Regions from separate parts of the Nocardioides epinepheli genome, predicted to be linked through region 1. Evidence: predicted binding sites of a transcription regulator. Region 1 holds the regulator's gene; the other holds the start of a gene.
What was found. The regulator LexA, encoded in region 1, represses DNA repair genes until DNA is damaged. The targets are predictions, from matches to a motif close to TCGAACANNTGTTCGA.
Positions count from the first base shown of each region.

Region 2: a site for LexA is predicted at 11,028-11,043, ahead of recA (recombinase RecA). Genes of this name have one in related genera too.

Region 1 covers NZ_JBBMMC010000001.1:105,055-119,690, reverse strand. Annotated here, with positions in the region: gene WMR31_RS00540 (SDR family NAD(P)-dependent oxidoreductase) at 1-181, shown strand, start outside; gene WMR31_RS00535 (vWA domain-containing protein) at 201-842, opposite strand; gene WMR31_RS00530 (hypothetical protein) at 842-1,231, opposite strand; gene hflX (GTPase HflX) at 1,449-2,966, shown strand; gene WMR31_RS00520 (hypothetical protein) at 3,001-3,327, opposite strand; gene WMR31_RS00515 (ATP-dependent DNA helicase) at 3,411-5,390, shown strand; gene WMR31_RS00510 (MXAN_6640 family putative metalloprotease) at 5,472-7,064, opposite strand; gene lexA (transcriptional repressor LexA) at 7,166-7,906, opposite strand; gene WMR31_RS00500 (LysM peptidoglycan-binding domain-containing protein) at 8,162-8,509, shown strand; gene WMR31_RS00495 (hypothetical protein) at 8,864-9,019, opposite strand; gene WMR31_RS00490 (hypothetical protein) at 9,164-9,385, opposite strand; gene WMR31_RS00485 (hypothetical protein) at 9,497-9,844, opposite strand; gene nrdR (transcriptional regulator NrdR) at 10,210-10,689, shown strand; gene WMR31_RS00475 (vitamin B12-dependent ribonucleotide reductase) at 10,930-13,845, shown strand; gene WMR31_RS00470 (ribonuclease FAU-1 family protein) at 13,995-14,531, opposite strand; gene WMR31_RS00465 (MazG nucleotide pyrophosphohydrolase domain-containing protein) at 14,528-14,636, opposite strand, start outside.
Region 2 covers NZ_JBBMMC010000015.1:37,199-51,834, reverse strand. Annotated here, with positions in the region: gene WMR31_RS18250 (NUDIX hydrolase) at 1-698, opposite strand, end outside; gene WMR31_RS18245 (isochorismatase family protein) at 695-1,264, opposite strand; gene WMR31_RS18240 (nicotinate phosphoribosyltransferase) at 1,261-2,601, opposite strand; gene WMR31_RS18235 (N-6 DNA methylase) at 2,668-4,299, shown strand; gene WMR31_RS18230 (HNH endonuclease) at 4,405-4,860, shown strand; gene WMR31_RS18225 (hypothetical protein) at 5,037-5,519, opposite strand; gene WMR31_RS18220 (RidA family protein) at 5,516-5,908, opposite strand; gene WMR31_RS18215 (ABC transporter ATP-binding protein) at 5,962-6,903, shown strand; gene WMR31_RS18210 (ABC transporter permease) at 6,903-7,697, shown strand; gene WMR31_RS18205 (ABC transporter permease) at 7,765-8,559, shown strand; gene WMR31_RS18200 (DM13 domain-containing protein) at 8,597-9,157, shown strand; gene WMR31_RS18195 (hypothetical protein) at 9,154-9,633, shown strand; gene WMR31_RS18190 (class I SAM-dependent methyltransferase) at 9,852-10,790, shown strand; gene WMR31_RS18185 (DUF3046 domain-containing protein) at 10,787-10,981, shown strand; gene recA (recombinase RecA) at 11,184-12,233, shown strand; gene WMR31_RS18175 (regulatory protein RecX) at 12,217-12,858, shown strand; gene WMR31_RS18170 (phosphoribosyltransferase) at 12,892-13,386, shown strand; gene WMR31_RS18165 (GNAT family N-acetyltransferase) at 13,390-14,139, shown strand; gene WMR31_RS18160 (PPK2 family polyphosphate kinase) at 14,149-14,636, shown strand, end outside.

The sequences.
Region 1 (14,636 bases):
CTACGGCGAGGGCGAGGAGGCCGAGGCGTTCAAGGCCAAGCTGGGCGAGAGCGTGCTGTTCCCCAAGCGCCTCGGCGTGCCCGACGAGCTGGCCTCGATGGTGGTCGAGTGCCTCACCAACTCCTACATGAACGGCGAGACCGTCCGACTCGACGGCGGCATCCGGATGCCACCGAAGTAGTCGGGAGTAGTCGGGGCGCTCACTCGGCCAGGTCGCGGCGCTCCTCGGCGGTGAACGCCGGGAGCGGCGCGGAGGCGTCGGTCATCCGCGCCGCCCGCATCGCGCGGATCTTCTCGCCGTTCTTCGTCATCGCCTCGCGGCTGCGGCCGCGGCCGTAGGTGAGGGAGTGGTCGGCCGAGACGCCGAGCGACGTGCCGACCTCGACGGCGTCCTGGTCGGCGCCCATGTACATGAACTGCCACGCGTAGTCGTTCGACTGCTGCTCGACCAGCGCCTTGATCGCCGGGTGGGTCCACTCCTGGCTGGCGTTCTCCAGGCCGTCGGTCATGATCGCGACGATGACGGTGCCGGGGCGCTGGTCCTCGGGGAGTGCGGCCAGGCGCGCGCCGGCGTCGGTGACCAGACGGCCGATCGCATCGAGCAGCGCGGTGCTGCCGCGCGGGACCAGCGCGAGCGGCGGGACGTCGGCGACGTCGAGGTCGCGGTAGACCTCCTCGTAGACGTTGTCGAACTGGGCCAGGGTGACCCGGCAGCTGCCCGGCGCCGCGCGCTGCTCGTCGAGGAAGGCGGCGAACCCGCCCTCGGTGTCGGTCTTGATCGACTGCATCGACCCGCTGCGGTCGAGCAGGAAGTAGACGTGGGTGAGGGTCTGGTCGGTCATCAGGTGCTTCCCTTCGTGGGCCGGCGGGCCTTGAACCGCAGGGGTGCTGCGGCCGGCCTCGCCGGAGGAGTGGTGCCGGTCTCGGCGTCGTAGCGAGCCCGTTCGACGGCCGCGGCGGTGACCCGGCCCTCGTCGTTGGCGTAGGGCGCGAGCGCGGCGGTGCGAGCCAGGCGCGGGCCGACGGCGTTCTCGGAGAGCCCGGCGCGCTGGCCGGCCGCCCGCAGCGAGGTCCCGCCCTCGACGACGGCGGCGGCCATGGTCTCGTCGATGAGCTCGGTCAGTCGCTCGGCCGCCATCCGCAGGTGGGGGAGCGCCTCCTCGGCCCGCAGCCCGACCGCCTCGTCGAGCGCGGCATAGACGCCGGCGAAGTCGCGTCGCTGTCTCGTCATGCCCTCCAGATTGCCGCAGTAAGTGCGGATACGCAAGTAGTGCGGGTTCGGAGTTGCTGCGGACTTTTGCGATAGTCCCGGCCGAACGGGTTGCCAGAGCCCCCGGAAAAGGACCCAAACGGCCGGGACTATCCCGACGCCGGAGCCCCACCAGGGATGAGAGCGGGCCCGAAATTGGTTAGTGAGGGTGAGGATGCTGACCTACGCTGAAGGACATATGACGAACCACGCACCTGACTTCACCCTCGACGCCGAGCTCGACGAGACCGCCGACTGGGACGACGCCGACCGGCTCGAGAGCGACGACCAAGCCCCCGTCGACGACTTCGTCTCGGGATACGCCGACCAGCCCGACCCCGAGGACGATCCCACCGTCGGGGCGATGGAGCTCGCCGAGCGCCACCAGCTGCGGCGCGTCGCGAGCCTGCGCACCGAGCTCGAGGACATCACCGAGGTCGAGTACCGCCAGCTCCGCCTGGAGCGCGTCGTGCTCGTGGGCGTGTGGACCGACGGCACCGTCGAGGACGCCGAGAACTCCATGGCCGAGCTCGCCCTGCTCGCCGAGACCGCCGGGTCGGAGGTGCTGGAGGCGATCTACCAGCGCCGTCAGACGCCGGACCCGGCCACCTACATCGGCCGCGGCAAGGTCGAGGGGCTGGCCGAGATCGTGGCGGCCACCGGCGCCGACACCGTGATCTGCGACGGCGAGCTCGCGCCCAGCCAGCTGCGCAACCTCGAGGACCGGGTCAAGGTGAAGGTCGTCGACCGCACCGCCCTGATCCTCGACATCTTCGCCCAGCACGCCAAGTCCCGCGAGGGCCAGGCGCAGGTCGAGCTGGCCCAGCTGCAGTACATGAAGCAGCGGCTGCGCGGCTGGGGCGGCAACCTGTCGCGCCAGGCCGGTGGCCGGGTCGGCGCCGACGGCGGCGGCATCGGCGGTCGCGGCCCCGGTGAGACCAAGATCGAGACCGACCGGCGACGGATCAACGACAAGATCGCCAAGCTGCGTCGCGAGCTCAAGCACATGAAGGGCACCCGCGACACCAAGCGGGCCGACCGCAACCGCCACCAGATCCCCAGCGTCGCGATCGCCGGCTACACCAACGCCGGCAAGTCCTCGCTGCTCAACCGGCTCACCGGCGCCGGCGTCCTGGTCGAGGACGCACTGTTCGCCACCCTCGACCCCACCACCCGGCGCACCACCACCGCCGACGGCCGCGTCTACACGATGAGCGACACCGTCGGCTTCGTGCGGCACCTTCCCCACCAGCTCATCGAGGCGTTCCGCTCGACGCTGGAGGAGGTGGCCGACTCCGACCTGATCGTCCACGTCGTCGACGGGTCGCACCCCGACCCCGAGGGCCAGCTGTCCGCGGTGCGCGGGGTGCTCGCCGACATCGAGGCCGCCGACGTCCCCGAGATCGTCGTCATCAACAAGGCCGACGCCGCCGACCCGCTCGTGCTCGCCCGCCTGCGTCAGCACGAGCCGCACTCGGTCGTGGTCAGCGCCCGCACCGGCGAGGGGATCGAGGAGGCACTCGCGCTCATCGAGGCCGACCTGCCCAGGCCCGGCGTCGAGTTCGACGTGCTGCTGCCCTACGAGCGCGGCGACCTGGTCAACTGGCTGCACCAGCACGGGGAGATCGAGGAGCTCGAGCACACCGGTGAGGGCACCCGGGTCCGAGGCCGGGCGAACGCGGACCTCGCGAACGAGCTGGCCGCCTACGCCGTCTGACCGGCGGGCCCGTTCGCTCAGCCCGGCCACCGGCTCAGAACGACAGCAGGCAGCCGACGATCCCGCCGACCATGAGGCCCGCCGGCAGCAGGAGCGGCGCGGTCGGTGTGAGGTCGACGACCTCGCCCGGACGGGCCCGGAAGTGCCGGCCGAGCATGACGGCCCATGCCGCCAACCAGCCGAGCGCCGCCACGGCCGCCCACGCCACGATCGCCCAGCGCTGGGGCCGCGTCATCAGTCCCATCGCGCCGAACAGCAGCGGCCCGAACCAGAAGACGCACATGCCGACGACGAACCGGAAGCCCGCGTGGGAGTCGGCGTGGGCGCTGCGCCAGAAGTCCCGCACCCTGATCGCTGACACGCCACCAGGCTGTCATGCGGGTTGTCCACAGGCGCGCGGTGGTGGTGGGCCGGGTGGGCCGTCGACGTCGTTAGGGTGCTCTGGTGTCCACGAAGCCTGCCGTCCGCGACGTCCTCGGCGTGGCGGTCGAGGCCCTTGGCGGCGCGGAGCGCGAGGGCCAGGTGGTCATGGCCGAGGCGGTCTCGTCGGCCTTCGCCGACGAGCGCCACCTACTCGTGCAGGCCGGCACCGGCACCGGCAAGTCGCTGGCCTACCTCGTGCCCGCACTTGTACACGACAAGCGGGTCGTGGTGGCCACCGCGACCCTCGCGCTCCAGCACCAGCTCGTCGAGCGCGACCTGCCGCGGCTCGTCGAAGCCGTCGACGACGTCGCCGGGCTCGACACCTCCTACGCCGTGCTCAAGGGCCGGTCCAACTACGCCTGCCTGCACCGCATCCGCGAGGGGGTGCCCGACGACCAGGGCGTGCTGGTCGACGTCCCGCAGGGCTCGATGGCCAGCAAGGTGCTCGAGCTACGCGAGTGGGCCGAGAAGCAGGCGGAGTCCAAGGGCTCGGGGGAGCGCGACAGCGCCCCGCGGCACACCGACCGGGAGTGGCGCCAGGTCAGCGTGGGCCACCGCGACTGCCTCGGCGCCCAGCGTTGTCCGTTCGGGCAGGAGTGCTTTGCCGAGCTGGCCCGGGAGAAGGCGCACCGCTCGCACCTGATCATCACCAACCACTCGCTGCTCGCGATCGACGCCATCGAAGGCGTGCCGATGATCCCCGACTACGACGTCGCGGTGATCGACGAGGCGCACGAGCTCGTCGCGCGAGTCACCCAGGCCGCCACCGACGAGCTCGGTGCCGCCGACGTCGAGCGGGCGGCCCGCCGCTCCCAGCGGCACGTCGAGGGCACCGAGGCCGACGACCTCACCGACGCCGCCGACGCCCTGCGCGACGCCATGGGCGAGGCGCGTCCGGGACGGTTCGACGCGATGCCCGAGGACCTCGCCGACGCGCTCGCACTGGTCCGTGACGCCGCCCGCGCCTGTCTGTCGGCCTATCCCAAGACCAAGCCGGGTGACGACGCCGACGCCGGCCTCACCCAGGCGCGGGGCTCGGTGCAGGAGGTGTTCGTCACCGCCGAGCGGATGGCCGCCGGGTCCGCCGACGACGTCCTCTGGCTCACCGAGGGCGGGGACCGGATGCCGCCGCGGCTGTGCGTCGCGCCGCTGGAGGTGTGGGCGCCGATGAGGGACAAGCTGCTCACCGACAAGACGGTCGTGATGACCTCGGCGACCCTCATGCTCGGCGGCGACTTCTCCTCGGTCGCCACCAGCGTCGGGCTCAAGCCCACCGAACGCTCCGAACGGGCCGCGAGCGGTCCCGAGCGCACCGAGGACGTGCTGCCGTGGGTCGGCCTCGACGTAGGCTCCCCGTTCGACTACGGCCGCCAAGCCATCCTCTACGTCGCCCGCCACCTGCCCGCCCCGGGGCGCGACGGGCTGACCAAGGTCCAGTTCGACGAGATCGTCGAGCTCGTCGACGCCGCCGAGGGCCGCACGCTCGGGCTGTTCTCCAGCCGTCGGGCGGCCGAGGCCGCCGCCGAGGAGGTGCGCACCCGCCTGCCCCACCTGACCACCCTGGCGCAGGGTGAGGCGCAGCTGCCCGAGCTGGCCGCCCAGTTCGTCGGCGATCCGCACACCTGCCTGTTCGGCACCCTGAGCCTGTGGCAGGGCCTCGACGTCCCGGGCGACACCTGTCAGCTCGTGCTGATCGACCGGATCCCGTTCCCGCGGCCCGACGACCCGCTGATGAGCGCCAGGCAGAAGGCCGCCGACCGGGCCGGCGGCAACGGGTTCATGCAGGTGGCGGCCACCCATGCCGCGCTGCTCCTCGCCCAGGGGGCGGGACGGTTGATCCGCACCACCACCGACCGCGGCGTCGTCGCCGTCCTCGACCCTCGACTGGCGACTGCCCGCTACGGCAGCTTCCTCAAGGCGAGCCTGCCGCCCATGTGGACGACGACCGACCCGGCCGTCGTCCGCAAGGCACTGGCCCGACTCGCGGCCGACGCCGGCTGAACCGGGCCGAAATGCGGCGGATGCCCGCCCCACCTCTGTGAGGTGAGACGGGCATCCGGGATGCCGTGCGCGAGACCTCGGTCAGCGGCGCAGGGCGGTGGCGGTGAACCGCTGGACGAGACGGTTGTCGAGCGGCGTGCCCTGGCAGGAGAAGCCCGTGCGCTGCCAGCACTTGAACCGGCCGCTGCCGTTGACGAGGGTGACCTCGAGCTTCTTGACCTTGTTGTTGAACGGCACGACGCGAACTCCGTCGCCCTGACGGTTCAGCTTGACACGGACGGTGCGGACCTTGCCGGACTTGGCCGTCGTGGTGACCAGCGCGTAGGCGCCGGTGGCCTTCCGGCTGAGGTTGAACTTCAGGCGGACCTTGGCCTTCTTGCCCATCTTGCCCTTGGGCTGGACGACGACCGTGCGGGTGGTCAGGTGGTTGAGCGTGGCCTGGTGGCCGCGGGTCTTGCCCTTGGCCAGCTTGATCCGCTTGGCGGGCGCGGTCGGGTACTTGTTGGCCCGGCCCTCGTCGTAGGCCTTGGCCGGACGGCGGTTCGCGACGGCGTAGGCGCCGAGCATCGCTGCGCCGGTGGTCTTCTTCTTCTTCAGCACCGCGTTGACGGCCTGCCAGGAGTACATGTCGGGCGCACCTGGCGTGGAGTCAGCCTTCTTCCAGATGTCGAGCACCAGCTTCGGCAGCACACCCTTCTTGCCCCGGTACTTCTCGGTGAGGAACCGGAAGAAGCTCCAGGTGCCGTAGTGGAAGCCGGTGCTCGGGTTGAAGGTGTCCAACGGGATGCCGGGGTTGCGCATCTGGCTGGTGCGCAGGTACTGCAGGTTGTCGTCGACGTTGTCGTAGAGCTCGTCCTCGACCCAGGCCGCGGTGGCCTCCATCAGCCAGGCGTCCTCGTAGGCGTCGTAGGCGAACTGGATCGCGTGAAAGTACTCGTGCGCCGCGGTGACCTGGCGGTTCTCCAACGGCGTGTTGGTCGGGAACTCCTCGGCACTGAAGTCGTTGTCGAGCGCGCAGTAGGCCCAGCGGTCGTAGCGGGAGGTGCTCTTGTTCGGGTCGTCGGAGGTGCAGTAGCCGTAGATGCCGAGGTTCCCGATGTTGCCGAGGTAGACGTCGATCTTGCTGTTGCCGCCACGGTTGCCGTCGGCCTTCGGCGCGCGGTAGCCCGAGGCGATGAAGTTGTTGTGGACGTCGGACAGCGTGGTCAGCGTCTCGTTGACCTGGGCAGGCGTGGAGGCGTTGGCGCCTTCGGTGACGTAATGGACGCACAAGGTGGCGTTGCAGACCGGCGGGGCCTCATCGACGTTGCCGTAGTTGAGGTAGCCGTCGCCGCCCGGGCTGGTGGGACGGGCCAGGATCCGGTCGGCCGCCTCGCGCTCGGCGCCGGTGAGCGCGTCGCGGGTGGCGAACAGATCGCGCAACGCCATGGTCGCGTCGCGGCCGGCCGCGCCGTCGGTGCGGATCTCCTGCGCCTCGCGCAGTGCGTCGGTCGCTGCCCGGCGCTCGCCGCCGGCGGCGGGCGCCTTGCCGGGATCGGCGACGCGGGCCGAGGCGCTCGGGCCGGCGAAGGCCGCGAGCATGCCGAGAACCAGGGCGCCGACGGCGCCGAGGGCTACCAGCCCGCGAACAGCCCGTAGCCGGGTCAAGGGGAGGGGATGAATGCGCACGCGCATCAGGGCTCCGATCAGATAGGGAGACCACACCGTAACTCCCGGTGCCGACATCGTGCCGCGCGCCCGGCCGTCGAGCCGGACCCGCATCCTCCCCGGAGGTCTCAGACCTTGCGCAGGACGGCGGTGACGATGCCCAGGATGGTCGCCGAACTGCCGTCGATCGGCTCGAAAGCCGGGTTGTGGGGGAGCAGCCAGACCTCGCCGTCCTTGCGCTGGAGGGTCTTGACCGTGGCCTCTCCGTCGAGGAGGGCGGCCACGATCTCGCCGTTCTCCGCGGTCTGTGCCTGGCGGACCACGACGTAGTCGCCGTCGCAGATCGCCGCCTCGATCATCGACTCGCCCGAGACCTCGAGCATGAACAGCTGACCGTCACCCACGAGCTGGCGCGGGAGCGGGAAGACGTCGTCGTAGGTCTCCTCGGCGAGGATCGGCCCACCCGCCGCGATCCGGCCGAGCAGCGGAACATGGGTGGGCGGGGTGGCCGCGTCGCCGATCCCGGTCTCGTCGAACGAGCTCTCCTCCGCCGCGCCGAGCGAACGTCGGGCAGCCATGACCTCGGGAAGGAAGACCTCCAGGGCGCGGGGACGGTTGGGGTCGCGCTTGATGAACCCCTTCTGCTCCAGGGTGCGCAGCTGGTGGGCGACGCTCGAGGTGCTCAGCAGCCCCACGGACTCCCCGATCTCGCGCATGCTCGGTGGGTAGCCGCGCCGCTCGATGCTGTCCTTGATGGTCGCCAGGACGCGCTGCTGGCGCGGAGTCAGGCCGGTGGCGTCGGCCGGACCGTCGGGAAGCTCGGCGACCTTCGACGGGTTGTCCGGCGAGTTCTTGGGGGTGCGAGGCATGTCGGCCAGCGTGCCACCGATCGAGGCGGAGTTCAAACAGGTGTTCGAACGGCGTGTCGGAGGGTGCACGACCGGCGAGGGATGAACGCGTGTTCGAGCGAGGCCTTGCATTGTTCGAACACCTGATCTAGTCTCGCTCAGGTGTTCGATCGAATGTCTGATCGAACCATCGGTTTGGCCGCCGCGACGTGCGGCCCGAGTGTCGGTGGTCGCCATTAGACATCGGTTCGCACCCACTTCCCCAGGAGGCACCAGATGAGCACCACCCTCGACACCTTCGACACCCTCGACAGGGCCGACGTCCGCGAGGAGTATGTGCCGGTCTACCGGCTCACGCGGCGCGGCCGCCTCGTGCTGTTCGCGCTGGCGTTCCTGGTCCTGCTCGCGATCGGCGTGGTGTTCGCGAGCAACTCCATGGCCACCGCCGAGCCGCAGGCCACCGAGACCGTCGTCGTGGCGCCGGGCGAGACGCTGTGGAGCATCGCCTCCGACGTGGCCGAGGGTGACGACGTCCGCGAGATGATGAGCTATCTCGTCGACCTCAACGACCTGCCCGACGTCACTCTCGACGCCGGTCAGCAGCTGATCGTCCCGGCCGGCTGAGGCGGCCCGGGCCAACCAGACGTCGTCCGCCGCTTCGACCCCGGCGGACGCGGACGGGGAAGAGGCCGGAGGTGGAGCCGCGGGAAGACGGCTCCACCTCCGGTTCGTTCTTTTTCGGCACCTCCGACGTGCCCGGGACCGACCTTGCCGGCGTTTCGAGGTCGGTCGCGAGGTTTCGTCTGCGCCGGTCGGGCTCGTTCCTCGCCCTCCCGGCTTGCTCAACCTCCGGCGGCTTCGCCGCAGTTCCTGCGGCCGGAGGTTGAGCAAGCGAGCGCCAACTGTTCTGTACCGCGAGCGACGACGAAAGCCCGGCACCCGTGCCTGCCGGCGTCTGCTCGACCTCCGACTGCTCGGTCACCCGCCGATGATCGAGCCCAGGTCGGTCGGGTCTCCGCCTCCGGCGCTGATGGCGAGCGCGGCGAGGGTCAGTACGACCGCGACCACGAGCAGTACCAGGCCGGCGAGCACCACGTAGTCGCGCCAGGGGCTGCGTCCGGTCTGGAGGTTCACGTGCTCCAGATGCTCGGCGCGCGCGGACTTGGCGGTCGCGGCCGCCGAACGGCCGCCGACCGCGGTCGTCCAGCCGCAGGCGCAGCCGGCGAAGCGAACCCACCTGCCCTCGCGCTGGGCGGCGGCGCTGATCGAACGCGGATGCTAGTAGCGCGCGGCGGCACGCGGGCGGAAGAACGACGAGGGGGACTGACGCGGGTGCGCGGCGACCAGGTGCTCGAGCCGTACCCTCGCCGCAGCGGCGAGCGCCCCGGCCTCTGCGGACTCCTCCGACTCCCCGGTCCACCCGCACGAGCACGCGCAGGTGGTGCGGTAGAGGCCGTCGAGCACGCTGGCCCCCGTCACCTGGACCTCGTGCTTGGCCACGCTCACTCCGGAGGGGATGCTCGCCGACTCGTCGTCGGGCCGGTGGGCCCTCCAGCCTAGGAGCCGAACCGGGCGTGGGTGATGCGAATCGCCGAATCCGCCTCCAGCGGCTCAGCGGGCGGCGCGGCGCCCACCCGGGCCGCGCGGCGGAGCCGATGCCTCCGGGTCCCCGGTCGGTTGCTCGGCGGGCTCGTGGGGCGCGATGAGCCCGATCGAACGGCCGATGCGGGCCAGGAGGATGAGCGCCACGAACAGGCAGGCCACCGCTCCGGCAGCAGCGAGGGCTAGGAACCACCAGGCCGTGTCGTCGCCGCCACGGGCGGTGGTGCCGAAGTCGATCGCGGCATAGACCAGGTAGCCCCAGGCGACGAATGCGGCGGTCACGCCGAGGGCCAGAGCCAGCAGGGCGGGCCGGAACCGTCGTTTCGCCCGCGCGCCCGCCCGCTTTCCCTGTGCCACACCGACATTGTGCGTGACGAGTGGTTCCGCCGGGCCCGCGGGCGCCGACACGCCGACCGAGACCGATTCTTCGCCTCCGCTCGCTGCGGGCTAGGGCCCGCTGACCTGCGCGTTCGGTGCGACGGTGGGCGACCTGTCCGGACCGGCCGTGAAAAGGTTCCGCGACAGGTTGCGCCCGGTGCTCAGCCCGCGTACGGTTCACACCACATCTAGTAGTTACAACGATGTAGTTATCCACATCTAGTTCACACCGAGATGCGGAAGACCCACATCGCCTGCGGTGTTCTCCCCAGGAGAAGCCGAGTTTTCCACAACCGTCCCGAGGTCCCAGCGGGGTCGCTTCGACGTGCCCGAGAGGAGTTCCCATGCACTGCCCCTACTGCCGCGGCACTGACACCCGGGTACTCGACTCGCGGGTCGCCGAGGACGGGGCGTCGATCCGGCGTCGCCGTACGTGCTCCTCATGCGAGCGCCGGTTCACCACCGTGGAGCTGATGCAGCTCTCGATCCTCAAGCGCTCGGGCGCGACCGAGCCGTTCCAACGCGACAAGGCCGTCGCCGGTGTCCGCAAGGCCTGCAAGGGGCGCCCGGTCACCGACGCGCAGCTGGCCTGCCTCGGCCAAGAGGTCGAGGACGCCCTCCGGCTCACCGGAGCCGCAGAGGTCCCCGCCCACGAGGTGGGGTTGGCGATCCTCGGTCCGCTGAAGGTCCTCGACGAGGTCGCCTACCTCCGATTCGCCAGCGTCTACCGCTCCTTCGAGTCCGCCGACGACTTCATCGAGGAGATCGCGGCGATGCACGCCGATGCGGCGAGTCGCACCCCTCATCCGGCCCCGACCGGCTGACCACAGACCGCCCGGCAGGTAGTGGGGAAGCTGCCTGCCGGGCGCACCATCTCGACCCTTCTCCCTCTCGCATGCTGCGCTGGCACGGCCGGCGCGGACTCGACCAGAACGCCGGACCGCCGACCGGGAAATGTCGGTGGTCCGCGCCAGACTTGAAGCAGCCCGCAGCACCCCTCAGCACCAAGATCAACAGCACCGATCAACAGCACCGAATCGGCACCGACGAAGGAGACGACCCCTATGACCGAGACCGCGAGCGGCGCAGCCACGGGCACCACCGGCACCACCGGGCCCGCCGGCACCGAGCGCACGGGGCTCACCCTCGAGCGCGTCTTCAGCACGCCCGGGGTCCACCCCTACGACGAGGTCACCTGGGAGCGTCGCGACGTCGTCCAGACCAACTGGAAGACCGGCGAGACCGTCTTCGAGCAGCGCGGTGTCGAGTTCCCGGCGTCGTGGTCGCTCAACGCCTCCACGATCGTCACCACCAAGTACTTCCGCGGCGCCCTGGGCACCGAGCAGCGCGAGCAGAGCCTGCGTCAGCTGATCGACCGGATCGTGAAGACCTACACCGCCGCGGGCGTCGAGCACGGCTACTTCGCCACCGACGCCGATGCCGAGATCTTCGAGCACGAGCTCACCTGGCTGCTGGTCAACCAGTACTTCTCCTTCAACTCCCCGGTGTGGTTCAACGTCGGCACCGCCTCGCCGCAGCAGGTCTCGGCGTGCTTCATCCTCTCCGTCGACGACTCGATGGACTCGATCCTCAACTGGTACAAGGAGGAGGGGTTCATCTTCAAGGGCGGCTCCGGGGCCGGCCTCAACCTCTCGCGTATCCGCTCCTCCAAGGAGCTGCTCTCCTCCGGCGGCACCGCCTCCGGCCCGGTCTCCTTCATGCGCGGTGCCGACGCCTCGGCCGGCACCATCAAGTCCGGTGGCGCCACCCGCCGCGCGGCGAAGATGGTCGTCCTCGACGTCGACCACCCCGACATCGTGGAGTTCGTCGAGACCAAGGCCAAGGAGGAGGACAAGATCCGCGCCCTGCGCGACGCCGGCTTCGACATGGACCTCGGCGGCGCCGACATCACCTCGGTGCAGTACCAGAACGCCAACAACTCCGTGCGCGTCTCCGATGAGTTCATGCGCGCGGTCGAGGACGGCACCGACTTCGCCCTGCGCGGCCGCAAGAACGGCGAGGAGATCGAGCGGGTCGACGCGCGCGAGCTGTTCCGCAAGATCAGCGAGGCCGCCTGGGCCTGCGCCGACCCCGGTCTGCAGTACGACGACACGATCAACGACTGGCACACCAACCCCGAGACCGGTCGGATCACCGCGTCCAACCCGTGCTCGGAGTACATGTCGCTCGACAACTCCTCGTGCAACCTGGCCTCGTTGAACCTGCTGAAGTTCCTCAAGGACGATGACACCTTCGACGCCGCGTTGTTCGCCAAGGCCGTGGAGTTCATCATCACCGCGATGGACATCTCCATCTGCTTCGCCGACTTCCCGACCGAGCCGATCGGCGAGACCACCCGCAACTACCGCCAGCTCGGCATCGGCTACGCCAACCTCGGCGCGCTGCTGATGGCGATGGGTCTGGGCTACGACTCCGACGGCGGCCGCGCGATGGCGGCCACGATCACCTCGCTGATGACCGGCCAGTCCTACAAGCGCTCGGCCGAGCTCGCCGAGGTCGTCGGCCCCTACGCCGGCTACGCCCGCAACGCCGACGCCCACCAGCGCGTGATGCGCAAGCACCAGGCCGCCAACGACACGATCCGCACCCTCGCGATCGCCGACGGCCAGGTCCACAAGCTGGCCACCCAGGCCTGGGCAGACGTGCAGCGGCTCGGTGCCGAGCACGGCTTCCGCAACGCGCAGGCCTCCGTGCTCGCGCCCACCGGCACCATCGGCTTCATGATGGACTGCGACACCACCGGCATCGAGCCCGACTTCTCCCTGGTGAAGTTCAAGAAGCTCGTCGGCGGCGGCTCTATGCAGATCGTCAACCAGACCATCCCGCGGGCCCTGAAGAAGCTCGGCTACCAGCCCGAGCAGATCGAGGCGATCGTCGCCTACATCGCCGAGCACGGCCACGTGATCGACGCCCCCGGCCTGCGCACCGAGCACTACGAGGTCTTCGACACCGCGATGGGCGCGCGCGCCCTCAAGCCGATGGGCCACGTGCGGATGATGGCGGCCGCCCAGCCGTTCCTGTCCGGCGCGATCTCCAAGACGGTCAACCTGCCCGAGACGGCCACGGTCGAGGAGATCGAGGACGTCTACCTGCAGTCGTGGAAGCTCGGCCTCAAGGCCACCGCGGTCTACCGCGACAACTGCAAGGTCGGCCAGCCGCTGGCCGACGCGAAGGCCAAGAAGGCCGACGCCGAGGCGAGCGACGGCGCCGCCGAGGTCGTGGAGAAGGTCGTGGAGAAGGTCGTCTACGCCCCCACCCGCAAGCGGCTGCCGAAGTCGCGCAAGTCGCTCACGACGTCCTTCACCGTCGGCGGCGCCGAGGGCTACATGACCTCCGGCGCCCACGACGACGGCGAGCTCGGCGAGGTCTTCCTCAAGCTCGGCAAGCAGGGCTCCACCCTGGCCGGCGTGATGGACGCCTTCTCGATCGCGGTCTCGATCGGCCTGCAGTACGGCGTCCCGCTGGAGACCTACGTCTCGAAGTTCACCAACCTGCGCTTCGAGCCGGCCGGCCTCACCGACGACCCCGACGTCCGGATGGCGCAGTCGATCATGGACTACGTCTTCCGTCGCCTCGCGCTGGACTACCTCGACTTCGACGCACGCTCGATGCTCGGCATCTACTCCGCCGAGGAGCGCCAGCGCCACCTCGAGACCGGCTCCTACGAGCTGCCCGCCGAGGAGACCGGCAACGCCTCCGAGCTCATCGACTCCCCGCGCGCTGCCACGGTGGTCGAGGCCGACCTCGAGGACGCCGAGACCGACGACATCGAGGACGCCGACGTGGTCGAGGGCACCAAGTCCGACACCCGCGGCGCCCACACCAGCGCCGAGCTCCTCGAGCAGCTCACCGGCACCGCCGTCGACTCCCCGCTGTGCATGACCTGCGGCACCAAGATGCGCCCCGCCGGCTCCTGCTACGTCTGCGAGGGCTGCGGCAGCACCAGCGGCTGCAGCTGAGAGCGAGCCATATTCGCATCAGAGATGCAACAGGCCCGCTGCGCTCCGGTTCACGCCGGAGGGCAGCGGGCCTCGCTCGTTACTCAGCCTGTGATGGCTCCACGTGCATGTGCGCAGCGGTGCTCTCGTGAGCTGCTGAGGCAAGGACGTCAGGCGCGCGGCGTCCAGTCCAGCCAGCGTTCCCACCACAGCCGACCGGCGTCGAGGTCGGCCTCGACTCGGGCCGCGGCGGCGAGCACGTCGAGCACGGTGCGCTCGTCGATACGACCCTCGGTGCGTTGGTGGTGGAGGTCGGTGACGTCCTTCCAGCTGCGGCGGCCGTCCGAGCCGACGACGAGGTCCAGGCCGTAGTCGTCGGTGTCGATGTGGGCCGGACCGCGCACCACAGGCGCCTCGAAGTTCACGTACCAGTGCCGTAGCGTGCCGTCGGCCTCGAACATCTTCCACACGCTGTACAGGTCGCCGGTGCGGTACAGCTGCAACACGATCGAGCCGCCCCACGCCCGGTGCTGCGCCCAGGGATGGACGCCGAACGGGTGCCGCGGGAAGGTGAACGGCGAGCCCGGGTCGAGACGGACGGCGAGGTGCTCGCCGTCGTCGTCGACGACGGTGACCGGGTGGGTGAGCCAGAGCTCCCCGTGGAGGACCTCGCGACGTTCGATGCTCGCTCCGGGCTCGAAGCTCACGAGTCGCGCTCCAGGTGCGCGGCCAGCGAGCGCATCGAGGCGAGGAACGCCGACTCCAGATCGACGTCGTAGGCCTCAGCCAGGGTCAGCACGCACCACAGGCAG
Region 2 (14,636 bases), on a different contig from region 1:
CGGCTCGGCCGCAGCATCGGCGGCTGGACGTCGGTGGCGGTGCCGCGTCGGTAGAGCAGGGCCGGTCGCCCCTGCCCGGAGTCGCGCGGGGCGTCGGTCGGGACGACGAAGCCGTCGGTGCCGAGCACCTTGCGGCGGAAGTTGCCCAGGTCCGGCGGGGTGTCCCACACCGCGGTGTAGACGCGGCGCAGCTCCGGCAGGGTGAAGGGCTCGGTGACGAAGTCGAGGGCCAGGGTCGTGTACTCCAGCTTGGCGCGGATCCGCTCTCGCGCGTCGGCGAGGATCTCGGCGTGGTCGAAGGCGAGCCCGGGCGCGTCCGGCCCGCTGCCCAGGACGTCGTCGACGACCCACCAGCGGGCGCCGGCGGCGTCGGAGCCGGCCGAGGGCTCGGGCAGGTCGGGCGCGAAGGCCACGTGGGCCACCGAGACCACCCGCATCCGCGGGTCGCGGTCGGGTGCGGAGTAGGTGCGCAGCTGTTCGAGGTGCCCCTCGAACCGCTCGACGCCGGTCTCCTCGAGCAGCTCGCGCCAGGCGGCGGTCTCGGCGTCCTCGTCGATCTCGACGAAGCCGCCGGGCAGCGCCCAGGAGCCGGCGAAGGGCTCGGCGCCGCGCTGGACCAGCAGCACCGAGAGGGTTCCGTCGCGGATCGTGAAGACGGCCAGGTCGACGGTGACGGCGAACGGCGGGTGCTCGCTCATACCTCGGCCCCCGCATCGGCCATCTCGCGGACGGCGGCCTCACTGGAGGCCGGCGCGACACCAGCGTGCAGGCCCTCGAGCAGCCGGACGCCGAGGCCGTGGCGTCGCGCGTCGAGCACCGTGGCCCGCACGCAGTAGTCAGTGGCGATGCCGGCGACGTCGACCTCGGTGATCCCGAGCTGGTCGAGCAGGTCGGGCATCGGCACGCCGTCGTCGGTGACGCCCTCGAAGGCGCTGTAGGCGGCCTCGCCCATCCCCTTGCGGACGTGGTGCGTGATCGCGTCGGTGGCCAGTGCCGGCGCGTACTCGCTGCCCGCGGTCGTGGCGACGCAGTGGACCGGCCAGGTGCTCACGAAGTCGGGGTCGGTGCCGGGTGCGGCGAAGTGGCCGTCGTTGGTGCCGTCGGCGTCGTGCCAGTCGCGGGAGGCGATCACGGCGGCATAGTCGTCCGCGTGGGCGGCGAGGTGCTCGCTGATGGCGGCGGCCACGGCACGGCCGCCGGTGACACCCAGCGAGCCGCCCTCGACGAAGTCGTTCTGCACATCGACGACGATCAGGGCTTTCATGAGGCTGCTCCTTTGGTTTCGGCGAGTTCGGCGGTCAGGTACGGGGCGCCGGCGGCCACCCGGCGGGCGTCGGCGGGCAGCGAGGCGATCGCGTCGGCGCAGTGCTTGCGAACGGCGTCCAGGTCCGGCGTGTGGACGATCCGCCCTCCGCGGATGACCGGCACCTGGATCGGCACCGCTTCCTGGGAGGTGGGGGAGCCGGCCTGCTCCTCGGTGGTGTACCACTCGCGGGTGAGGACGCCGTCGTCGTAGTGGCGGTAGGCGGTCTTGTGGCCGCCGACGGAGATCTTGTCGTGCGACTTCTTCGCGACCGACCGGAGCGGGCCGTCGGGGGAGTCGGCGACGGCGACGAGCTTGTAGACCATGCTGGCGGTCGGATGGCCCGATCCGGTGGCCACCCGGGTGCCGACGCCGTAGCCGTCGATCGGCGCGTCGCCCAGGGCGGTGATCACGAACTCGTCGATGTCGCTGGTGGCGATGATCCGGGTGCCGGTGGCGCCCAGCGAGTCGAGCAGCGTGCGTGCCTTGACCGCCTCCTCGGCGAGGTCGCCGGAGTCGATCCGGATCGCGCCGAGCTCGGGTCCGGCGACCTCGATCGCGTTGCGGATGCCCTGCTCGGTGTCGTAGGTGTCGACCAGCAAGGTGGTGCCGACGCCCTGGGCCGCCACCTGGCTGCGGAAGGCCTCGAGCTCGGAGGTGTGGGCCAGGGTGAAGGCGTGGGCGGCGGTGCCCACCGTGGGCACGCCGTGGCGGCGTCCGGCGGCGAGGTTGCTGCTGGAGGCGAACCCGGCCAGGTATGCGGCGCGGGCGACGGCGATGGCGGCGTCCTCGTGGGTGCGCCGGCTGCCCATCTCGACCAGCGGTCGACCCTGCGCAGCCGTGGTCATGCGGGCCGCCGCGCTGGCGATCGCGCTGTCGTGGTTGAGGACGCTGAGCACGAGGGTCTCGAGCAGCACGCCCTCGCCGAGCGTGCTGCGCACGGTGAGGATCGGGCTGCCGGGGAAGTAGAGGTCCCCCTCGGGATAGGCGTCGATGTCGCCGCGGAACCGGAAGTCGGCCAGGTAGGCGGCGGTGGCGTCGTTGATCACGCCCTCGGCGAGCAGCCAGGCGATCTCGGACTCGTCGAAGGTGAAGGCCTCGATGAGTGGCAGCAGCCGGCCGAGACCACCCAGGACGCCGTAGCGGCGCCCCTCGGGGAGCCTACGGGCGAAGGCCTCGAAGATCGTCGGATTGTCGACGCTGCCGTCGGTGACGAACGACGAGAGCATGGTGAGCTCGTAGTGGTCGGTGAGCAGGCCGGGGGAGACGGCGGCAGCGGGGTCGAGCGGTGTGGTCATCTGCGCTCCTGATTTGTAGTCAAAGTGACTATAACACGCCGGATGGTGGCTCTCTAGGGTGTCGTCGTGGACGACCTGCGGAGGAGCGTGCTGGACGCCGAACGCTCCCTGGGGTCACGGACTGCCGCATGGGACGCCGTCCTGGCCACTGTGGCACGCGCCCAAGGTCTGGCCGATGCTGCACCCCCGGACGACGGGCTCGCCCCCTGGCGGGACCCCGACGCGATAGACCGGCTCGGCCCGGTCTACGAGTCGCTCCTGGACGATCGCCACGGCTCGGGCTCGTTCTACACGCCGCCGGCACTCGTGGAGTGGCTCCTGGACCGGGCGCTGTCCACGGACGCCGAGGGGCCGCTGCTCGATCCGGCCTGCGGCACGGGGAACGTCCTGGTGGCGGCGTTGCGCCGGCTCGGGCCCGAGGCCTCGGATCGACTGCACGGCACCGACCTCGACCCGATCGCGGTGGCCATCACCCGACTCCGGCTGCGGCGAGAGGCGCCCTCGGTCGAGCCACGAGTGCTGGCGGAGCGGATCCGTGTCGCCGACGGACTCGGGGAGCACCCGGCCGCGCCGTTCGCGGTCGTCATCGGCAACCCACCCTTCCTCGGCCAGCTGCGCGGACGCACCGCCGACCCGACGCGCCCGGGCCTGGGCGCCTACACCGACACCAGTGCCGCATTCCTGCACCGGTCCCTGAGCCTGGTCGAGACCGGTGGCGTGGTGGCCCTCGTGCAGCCGATCTCGGTACTGGCGGCCCGCGATGCCGGGCCGGTGCGCGACGCCGTCTCGGAGGTCGGCGCCGTTACCGACTTCTGGACCTCGACCACGCCGGTGTTCCCCGGAACCACCGTGATCACCTGCGCGCCCGTAGCGACCGTCGGTGCCGCGCCGCGTCCGGTGGCCACCTGGTCCGGGCCGGACGCCGTCCGCGGGCCCGACGTCGTCCTCGACCCCGGCGTGGGGGAGTGGGGCGCACTGGCGGCCCCCGCGCTGGGTCTCCCGGTCGTCCGCCCCCGGGCTGCCGGCGTGCTGGGCGACCTCGCCGAGTGCACCGCCGACTTCCGCGATCAGTACTACGGCCTCGTCCCGTTCGTCACCGACGGGATCGACGCGACGCCGCTGGTCACCTCCGGGCTGATCGACCCGGCCCGTTGCCACTGGGGACGCTCTGCGACGCGATTCGCGAAGCGATCCTTCAGCGCTCCCTCGGTCGACCTGGGCCGTCTCGAACGCGAGGGAACCCTCGCCGCGTGGGCCCGCGCGCGCCTGGTCCCGAAGGTGCTCGTCGCGACCCAGGGGCGGGTGATCGAGGCCGTCGTCGACGCCGACGGCGCGTGGCTGCCGTCGGTGCCGGTGGTCTCGGTGGTGCCGCCTGCGGATCGGCTGTGGCACGTCCTCGCCGTCCTGCTGTCCCCACCGGTGGTCGCCCTGGCCGCGGCCCGGTACGCCGGGACGGCCCTCGCGACGTCCGCGATCAAGCTCAGCGCCCGCCAGGTCGCGGCGCTCCCGCTGCCCGTGGACCACACCGCCTGGGACGACGGCGCCAGGCTCGCAAGGGCCGCCCAGGACGCCTCGGACGAGGATCTCGGTGACGCGCTGCGAGCCGTGGCTGAGCGGATGTGCGTGGCCTATGACGACGACTCGGCACTGCTCTGGTGGGTCGAGCGCGCCGAAACCCGAGTGCGCTCGCGCTCCTGACTGCCTACCGTCCATGCGGGGTTCATCCACGGACAACCCGCGCGCAACCGGGCCGAAGGGCGGCCAGGCAGATTAGGATCGACGACGGAAGGGGGTGCAGCGCCCATGACCACACTGGCCGGCACGGTGCTGCTCTACAACGCCTCCTTCGAGCCGCTGGGCCGGGTGAGCTTCAAGCATGCGGTCAAGATGCTGGTGCGCGAGGTCGCGGTGGTGCACGAGGCGCACCCCGAGCGGATGATCGGCCCCTACCAGTGGCCGCGGGCACTCCGCCTGGTGCGCTACGTGGCCACCAAATGGCTCTACCGGCCGGCCGGCTACACCCGCCACGGCGTGCTGGCCCGCGATCGGCACCGCTGTGCCTACTGCGGTGACCGCGCCCAGACCATCGACCACCTCCTGCCGCGCTCGCGCGGCGGTGGCTGGACCTGGCTGAACACGGTCGCCGCCTGCAGCGCCTGCAACGAGCGCAAGGGCAACCGCACCCCGGGCGAGGCCGGCATGCGGCTGCGCATCGAGCCCTGGCACCCCACCCGCGCCCAGGTCGCCGCCTGGTCCTGAGCCGGATCGGTCCGGCGGGGCTTCGGACTGCGCGGCTGCGGCGGGATTTCCCCGGTCGACCGGGGAAATATGAACTTGGGGGCCGATATCCCGGCCTCCAAGTTCATGGATCGGCCGCCCGGTGTGACGGGTGGGACGGCGCGAGGTGGGCGGACGGAGGGTTGTCAGCGCGTTCGTCAGGCGAGCACGGCCCGCAACGGAGCAGGGACGTCGTCGATCGGCACCGCCTCGGCCAGCAAGGTGGCGTAGGTGAGCTTGTGGCCGCTGCGGGCGCCGAGCCAGCGACGCAACCGGGCGTGATCGGTGCGGTCGCGCTGCGCGGGCTGCTGCGCCATCCGCTCGTACGACGTGCGCTCGCCCTGCGCGTCGACCACCGCGAGCACCCCCGGCACCCCGACCGCCCGGATCAGCTCGTCCTCGAGGTCGGCGTGACACACGTAGGCCTCGACCGACAAGCCCGGCGAGGCGCCGAGCACCCGCGCGACGTAGCCCGCCTCGGCCGCGTCATGCAACAGCCGCACTGGACCGGTCGCCGTGCGCAGGTGGGCGCGCAGGTTGGTGATCCCGGCCATCGCCACCGCCTCGACGCGGCCGGCGCCGAGGCGCCGCGCGCACACCTCCACCGCGGCGCGGTCGCTCTCACCCTCGACGAGGATCACCGCGGCGCCGCTGCCACCACGGCGTCAAGCTCCAGCTCGTAGACCCACCGCGGGTCGAGCAGGCCCGCGACCACGACCATCGTCGAGGCCGGCCGGATGTCGCCGAAGACCTCGCCGTGCACGGCTCCCACCGCCTCGGCCACATCGGCGGACACGACGTACTGCCGGGTCCGGACGACGTCCTCGGGGCGACCGCCCAGCTCGGCGAGCGCGCCGAGTGCGATCTCGAGGCAGCGGCGCGCCTGCGCGGCGGGATCGGGGTCCACCGTGCCGTCGGGCCAGACCGGCGCCGTCCCGCTGACCGAGACCAGGTCGCCCACCCGGACCGCGCGGCTGAAACCGATGCTCTGCTCGTACGGCGATCCCGACGACACCTGTGTGCGCTGCATGGCAGCAACCTATTCAGTACGTCGTGTCCGTGCATCCGGCTAACGTGCCGTGGGTGAGTGATGAGTCGATGATCCGTGCCGTCGGGCTTCGCAAGTCCTTCGGCGACTTCGAGGCCGTCAAGGGCATCGACGTCGACGTCCGCCGGGGCGAGGCGTTCGGCTTCCTCGGCCCCAACGGCGCGGGCAAGTCCTCCACCATGCGGATGATCGCGGCCGTCTCGCCGGTCAGCGGAGGCGAGCTGCGGATCATGGGGATGGACCCCGCCACCGACGGACCCGCGATCCGCGGGCTGCTCGGCGTGTGCCCGCAGGAAGACACCCTCGACGTCGAGCTGAGCGTGCGCGACAACCTCTACGTCTACGGCCGCTACTTCGGGATGCCGAAGGCCGAGGTCAACGCCCGCGCCGACGAGCTGCTGGAGTTCGTCAACCTCACCGACAAGGCCAAGGCCAAGGTCGACGACCTCTCCGGCGGCATGAAGCGCCGTCTCACCATCGCGCGCAGCCTGATCAACCGTCCCGAGCTGCTGCTGCTCGACGAGCCGACCACCGGACTCGACCCGCAGGCCCGCCACGTCCTGTGGGACCAGCTGTTCCGGCTCAAGCAGCAGGGCGTCACCCTGGTCCTCACCACCCACTACATGGACGAGGCCGAACAGCTGTGCGATCGCCTGGTGGTGATGGACAAGGGAGTCATCGCCGCCGAGGGCTCGCCACGCGAGCTCATCGACCGGTACTCCAGCCGCGAGGTGGCCGAGCTGCGCTTCGGCCTCGCCGAGGAGGGCGCCACCCACGAGACGCTCGCCGACAAGATCGCCGACCTCGGGGAGCGGGTCGAGGTGCTGCCCGACCGGCTCCTCGTCTACGCCGCCGACGGCGACGAGGTGATCGCCAAGGTGCACGAGCGCGGACTCGAACCGGTCGCCACGCTGGTCCGGCGCAGCACGCTGGAGGACGTCTTCCTCCGCCTCACCGGCCGGACGCTGGTCGACTGATGGCCGGCGCGCTCACCCTGCGCGAGGGGGTCGGCCGCCAGGTCGACTACTGGAAGACCGTCACCCTGCGGACCTGGCGCGGCAGTGTGGTCTCCAGCTTCGTCGCGCCACTGTTCTACGTGCTTGCGATGGGCGTCCTGCTCGGCGGCTTCATCGACGGCGATCCCGACCGGCTCGAGGGGGCGACGTCCTACCTCGCGTTCCTCGTCCCAGGGTTGGTCGCCGCGCACGCCATGCAGACCGCGGTCGCCGAGACCTCCTATCCGGTGATGGGCAACCTGAAGTGGAACCGGGTCTATGAGTCGATGATCGCCACGCCGCTCACCGTGCGCGACGTCGTGGCCGCCCACCTCGGCTTCGTGGCCGTGCGGGTGGCGGTCAGCGTCGGCGTCTTCGACCTCGTCGTCGCGCCGTTCGGAGTGTTCGAGTCGTGGTGGGGGCCCTTCGTGGCGTTCGCGGCCCAGGTGCTCACCGGCATGGCCTTCGCCACCTTGACGTTCGGATTCGCCTGCCGGGTCGAGTCCGAGGCCGCCTTCGGCGTGCTCTTCCGCATCGGCGTGTTCCCGCTGTTCCTGTTCAGCGGCGCCTTCTTCCCCGTCAGCAATCTCGGCGACGTCGGCGCCTGGGCGGCCCGGCTCACCCCGCTGTGGCAGGGGGTCAGCCTGTCGCGGATGTTCTCCCTCGACCACATCGACTGGACCACGGCCGCGATCAACACCGTCGTCCTGGTGGTGCTCTGCGCGATCGGCTGGCGCTGGTCGGTCTCGGGCCTCGAGAAGCGGATGGCCACATGAGCACCCCACCGACTTCCGCGCTCGGCTCGCTGCGCTCGCCTGCGGCGCAACTCGTCGGGGACCCCGCATGAGCGCCCGGGTCCCGATCGTCCCGCTCACCTCCTGGCAGGCCGCCCTCCTGCTGGTCGAGCGCAACGCGATCTCCTACCGCTCGGCGTGGAAGCTCTTCCTCACCGGCTTCCTCGAGCCGGTCCTCTACCTGTTCTCGATCGGGATCGGCGTCGGGCAGCTGATCGAGTCCTTCGAGTTCAACGGGCAGACGATCCCCTACGCCGAGTTCGTCGCACCCGGCATGCTCGCCGCCTCGGCTTTCAACGGCGCCCTGATGGACTCCACCTACAACGTCTTCTTCAAGCTGCGCTATCTCAAGCTCTACGACCAGGTGCTGGCCACGCCCATGCGCACGATCGACATCGCCCGCGGCGAGATCATGTGGGGGCAGATCCGCGGCGGGTCCTACTCGGCCGCCTTCCTGCTCGTGATGCTGGCCCTGGGCTATCTCCAGAGCTGGTGGGCCCTGCTCGCGCTGCCGGCGGCGCTCCTCATCGGGTACGCCTTCAGTGCGGTGTGCATGGCACTCACCACCTGGATGCGCTCGTGGCAGGACTTCGAGAAGATCACCTTGATCCAGCTGCCGATGTTCTTGTTCTCGGCGACCTTCTTCCCGGTCACCTCCTACGACGGCATCCTGCGGTTCGTGGTCGAGTGCACCCCGCTCTACCGCGGCGTCGTCCTGTGTCGCGAGCTCACCACCGGCACGCCTACGGTCGCCTCGGTGATTTCGGTGGTCTACCTGGTGGCGATGGGTGCCTTAGGGCTCTGGCTGACGCGACGACGTCTCGACCGGCTGCTCCTCACCTGAGGTTTGGCCCCACCGCGTCCCGGTTAGGTTCGCAAGCGTGATCAAGTGGGTGATCGGCGGCGTCGCGCTCGTGGTGCTGGCCGTGGGACTGTGGGCCTTCCAACCGTGGCGGCTGTGGACCTCGAGCCATGTCGACGAGGCGCTCCCGATGTCGCAGGCCACCGACTCCGGCGGCGAGTCCGGTCCCGCGGGCGAGTCCGACGGGCCGACCACGCCCGGGCAGCCGAGCGCGAAGGAGCCCGGAGAGCAGGCCCCCGACCTCGTCGAGCACGGCTCGGGCGACTTCGTCGACGCCGAGCACGGCACCACCGGCACGGCCTCCATCATCGAGCTCGGCGACGGCCGGCGATTCGTGCGCCTGGACGACCTGGCCACCTCCGACGGGCCCGACTTGGTCGTGGCCCTCTCGAACGCGCCCAGCGGCGGCGAATGGGGCTCCTACGACGACGATCGCTACGTCGACCTCGGCGACCTCAAGGCCACCCACGGCAACCAGAACTACGAGATCCCCGACGACGTCGACCTGGATGGACTCACGACGGTGGTGATCTGGTGCGACCGGTTCAACGTGGCCTTCGGCACGGCCGCGGTCGCGTGAGCCCCGCCCGAGGGCTTCTCGGCGCCGCGATCGCGCTGGTGCTGATGACCGGCGCACTGTCCGGCTGCGGGACGATCAAGGGCATCTGGGAGGCCGAGAAGGAGCCCGCCGACTACGGCGACGTCGCGGCCGCGGTGAGGGCAGCGGTGCCGCGGATCGTCGAGGTCGACGAGCCGTCCCGGTCGACCAACGGCTTCGGCCACCGGCTCAGCCTCGGGATGGAGTCGGACTCGGCCGAGCCGTTCACCGTCGAGGAGCTCGACGCCCTGCTCGAGGCGATCTGGACGGCATTGCCGTGGGAGCCGAACACGGTCAGCGTCGTCGTCGGCGCCGACTCCCCGGAGGGGCCCGTCGGCGTCGATCTGCGCACGGCCGCTGCGGACCTCGCCCCCCTCGTCGTCAGGGAGGCGGGCCAGGGAGGGGTGAGTGTGACTGGGCTGCAGGACCGCTACGGCGACTGGTCGGCTCCGGAGTAGACGCAACGGCAGCGGCGGCGTACGGGGTTGGGATACTCGGCGGGTGCGCGACACCAAGGACTGGACGTGGGTGCTCGACGCCCGCTGCGACGCCTGCGGATTCGACGCGCCGCGCACCGATGTCGACGCGATCGGGGGAGCCCTGCGCGAGAACGCCCGGTCGTGGGAGGCCGCCCTCCGCGGCCCGGCTCCCTCGAAGCGCCCGCGCCCCGTGGTCGGTGACCGAGTACGCCTGCCACGTGCGCGACGTCCACGACCTGTTCCGCCACCGGGTGCAGGCCGTTCTCGACCAGGACGAGCCACGGTTCGCGAACTGGGACCAGGACGCCGTTGCCGCCGAGCGCCGCTACGACCTGGCCGATCCGGCAGCGGTCGCCGCCGAGCTGAGCTCGGCGGCCGAGCAGGTCGCCGGTCGCTATGAGGCCGTAGCGGGCACCGCCTGGGACCGCACCGGCGTGCGCGGGGACGGGCGCGTGTTCACCGTGGCCTCGCTCGCCCGCTACCACCTGCACGACGTCGTGCACCACATCTGGGACGTCCGCACGCAGCTGACCCTGGCCGCCTACGACGCCGACGCGGCGGCCTACCGCGAGGCGACCGTCGCGCTCACCGAGCCGGTGCGAGCCGCGGTCGACGACTTCGCGGACCGTCTCCCCGAGCAGGCGCGGGTGCTGGAGATCGGCAGCGGTGGTGGGCGGGACGCGCTCGCCCTCGAGGAGCGCGGTGTGCGGGTACGGCGCACCGACGTCACCCGTGGCTTCGTCGACCGGCTGCGGGCCGACGGCCACCGCGCCGACGTCTTGGACCCGCTGCGCGATGAGCTGCTGGACGAGACCGGGCGGCGTTACGACGGGATCTGGGCCAACGCCTCCCTGCTCCACGTCGCGCGCGCCGACCTGCCCACGGTGCTGGAGCGGCTCGCGGAGGCCACCGAGCCCGGGGGCGTACTGCGGATGACCCTCAAGGAGGGCGACGGTGCGGGCTGGTCGACCCACGGCAGCATCCGGGCGCCGAGGATGTTCACCTACTGGCGCGAACCGGCGCTGCGATCGGTCGCCGAACAGGCCGGCTGGCGCGTCGACAGAGTGCAGCGCGGGGAGGTTGGGCAGCGCGGCGAGCGGTGGCTCGACGTCGTTGCGTACCGTGGGTGCCCGTGAGGCACACCGAGTTCTGGGCACGCATGGAGCGCGCCCTCGGCGCGGCCTACTGCCGCACCTGGGCCGACCAGATGGTGCTGGCCGACCTCGACCGGCGTACCCCGCAGCAGGCGCTGGACGCCGGGGTGCCGCCCAAGCAGGTCTGGGCCGCGGTGTGGCGGTCCCTGGAGCTCCCCGACTCCGAGCGCTGAGCGGCCCGCATCGGCCGGTACCGACCGACACGCCGGGACCCGCGTCCCGAACATCTGTTCGATCGCCGGATAGGTTCTCTCCACAGGCATGACGCGGACCGAGGTTGTCCACAGGCACGACAGCGCTGACCAGGCATTGTCGGTGGCTCGCTCTAGCGTCGTCGATGTGCCTGGCCCACGACGAGAGACAAGGAAGCAACCCATGGCTGGAGACCGCGACAAGGCCCTCGACACTGCTCTGCTCAACATCGAGAAGCAGTTCGGCAAGGGCTCGGTGATGCGCCTCGGAGACGAGACGCGCGCCCCCCTCGAGATCATCCCCACCGGATCGATCGCCCTCGACGTCGCACTCGGCCTCGGCGGCCTGCCGCGCGGCCGCGTCGTGGAGATCTACGGACCGGAGTCCTCCGGTAAAACAACGGTGGCGCTGCACGCGGTGGCCAACGCCCAGGCGCGCGGCGGCATCGTCGCCTTCATCGACGCCGAGCACGCACTCGACCCCGAGTACGCCAAGGCCCTCGGCGTCGACACCGACGCGCTGCTGGTCTCCCAGCCCGACTCCGGCGAGCAGGCGCTCGAGATCGCCGACATGCTGATCCGCTCCGGCGCCCTCGACCTGATCGTCATCGACTCCGTGGCCGCACTGGTGCCCCGCGCCGAGATCGAGGGCGAGATGGGCGACAGCCACGTCGGCCTCCAGGCCCGCCTGATGAGCCAGGCGCTGCGGAAGATGACCGGTGCGCTCAACAACTCCGGCACCACCGCGATCTTCATCAACCAGCTGCGCGAGAAGATCGGGGTCATGTTCGGCTCGCCCGAGACCACCACCGGTGGTCGGGCGCTGAAGTTCTACTCCTCGGTCCGGCTCGACGTGCGCCGCATCGAGACCCTCAAGGACGGCACCGACATGGTCGGCAACCGGACCCGGGTCAAGGTCGTCAAGAACAAGGTGGCCCCGCCGTTCAAGCAGGCCGAGTTCGACATCATGTACGGCAAGGGCATCAGCCGCGAGGGTGGCCTCATCGACGTCGGCGTCGAGGCGGGCATCATCCGCAAGGCCGGCGCCTGGTACACCTACGAGGGCGACCAGCTGGGGCAGGGCAAGGAGAACGCACGCACCTTCCTCAAGGACAACCCCGACCTGGCCAACGAGCTGGAGAAGAAGATCCTCGAGAAGCTCGGCGTCGGCCCGAACGTCGACGACCCGGCCGAGGCGCTCTCGGAGGCTCCGATCGGTGTCGACGACTTCTGAGTCCGACCGCTGGCGTGGCGACGTCCACGCCGGGGTGCAGGCCTGGGTCCGGCAGGCGCCGGCCCGGGCCGGCCGAGAGGCGGAGCCCCCGCCGGACACGAAGGCGCTCGGCCCTGACGCCGACCCGGAGTCGGTGGCCCGCACCATCCTGCTCGACCAGCTCACCGGCCGGGCCCGCTCGCGCCGGGAGCTGGCCGACAAGCTCGCCGGGCGTGGTGTGCCCGACGAGATCGCCGAGCGCCTGCTCGACCGTTTCGAGGAGGTCGGCCTGATCGACGACGCGGCCTTCGCCCGCGGCTGGGTCGAGGGCCGGCAGAGCGCCAAGGGGCTCGCGCGTCGTGCCCTGGCCCAGGAGCTGCGCCGCAAGGGCGTCGACGACGAGGTCGCCCGGGCCGCGCTCGACGAGGTGGATCCGGCCGAGGAGGAGGAGGCCGCACGTCGGCTGGTCCGGCGCAAGCTGCGCTCGCTGAGCCGGGTCGACGACGTCACCGCGACCCGCCGGCTGGTCGGCATGCTCGGGCGCAAGGGCTATCCGGCCGGGCTGGCCTTCGCGGTGGTGCGCGAGGAGCTGGCCGATGCCGGCCGCGACGACCCGACCGCCGACGCGGACCTGGGCGACTCCTAGCGCCGCGCGCGAGGGACACGTCAGACTGCTCCGGTGAGCTCCGAGCGCGAAGTGCTGACCTATCCGTTGTTCGGGGAGGCGGTCGGCGACCTGGCCCGACAGGTCGTCGACTCCGGCTACGAGCCGGATCTGGTCCTGGCGATCGCCCGCGGGGGACTCGGCCTGGCGATGGGCCTGGGCTACGCCCTGGACGTGAAGAACCTCTCCGCGGTGAACGTCGAGTTCTACACCGGCGTCGACGAGCGGCTCGACGTGCCGATCATGCTGCCGCCGACGCCCGACGCGATCGACCTGTCCGGCCTGAAGGTGCTCATCGCCGACGACGTGAGCGACAGCGGTCGCACCCTGGAGCATGTGCGCGCCTTCATCGCCGGACACGTCGCCGACGCCCGGATCGCGGTCATCTACGAGAAGCCGCAGACCATCGTCCACGCCGACTACGTGTGGCGGCACACCGACCGCTGGATCGACTTCCCCTGGTCGGCCGCCGGCCCGATCGTCGACCGGCGCGGCGGCCTGGCCCATTGAGCCGTGGATGCGCCGATCGAGGTCGGCACGCCCCAGGGAGTGCTCGCTGGGGTGAGCGCACCTGACGAGTCGTGGTGGTCGGCGGCCCGCCGCCTCGCCGCGACCGCGGGAGCAGCGGTCGGCGGTGCCGACCCGGCAGCGGTGGACCTGTCGGGGCCGGTGAAGCGGTTCGAGATCGACCCGGACCTCCGGATCACGCTGCGACCGATGACGCCGGGCGACCTGCCCGACGTCGTCCGGTGGCGCACGGCCGAGCATGTGCGACGCTGGTGGGCAGGCGACGGCGAGCCGACGCCTGAGGCGGTCACCGCGCTCTATCTGCGGCGGATCACGGGTGCCGAGCCCACGCGGATGTGGGTCTGGGAGGTGAACGGCCGGTCGGTCGGATTCGTGCAGGACTACGCGATCGCCGACTACCCGGAGTACGCGCTGCTGACTCCCGACTCCAGCGCGCTCGGCGTCGACTACCTGATCGGCGAGCCGGAGTGGGTGGGGCGCGGTCTCGGGACCCGATGCCTGTGGGCCTGGGCGGTGCACGCCGTCCGGCGTGAGGCTCAGGTGCCCTCGTTCTTCGCCGCGCCCGACCATCGCAACCGGCCGTCGCTGCGGGTGCTGGCCAAGGTCGGCTTCGTGGAGGGCCTGTGGTTCGACGAGCCCCAGCTCGACGGGTCGGTCGACACCGTCATCGGCTGCACCCTCGACGTCCCGCGGGTGCTCGGTGGTCCGGTCGATCGGTCGGGAGGCACTCAATAGGGTGAGGGCATGAGCATCCGCGACGCGTTGCGCCTCCCTGCCGGACCGGTCGACCTGAAGTCCATCGAGACCGATGCCGCGCCCGGCTACGACGGCAAGAAGGCCGACGGCGAGGCCGCGCTCGCCGCGATGGGCCCCGAGTTGGCCGACCTGCAGGAGCGGCTGTTCGCCGAGGGGCGCACCGGCGGCACCCGCAACATCCTGCTGGTGCTCCAGGGCATGGACACCTCCGGCAAGGGCGGGACGCTGCGGCACACCGTCGGGCTGGTCGACCCGCAGGGCGTGCGGATCACCTCCTTCAAGGCGCCCACCGAGGAGGAGCGCAGCCACGACTTCCTCTGGCGGATCGAGCGGGCGCTGCCGGGGCCGGGCATCCTCGGGGTCTTCGACCGCTCCCACTACGAGGACGTGCTGATCGGTCGGGTCCGCTCGCTGGCGCCACCGGAGGAGATCGAGCGGCGCTACGGCGCGATCAACGACTTCGAGAGGCGCTTGGC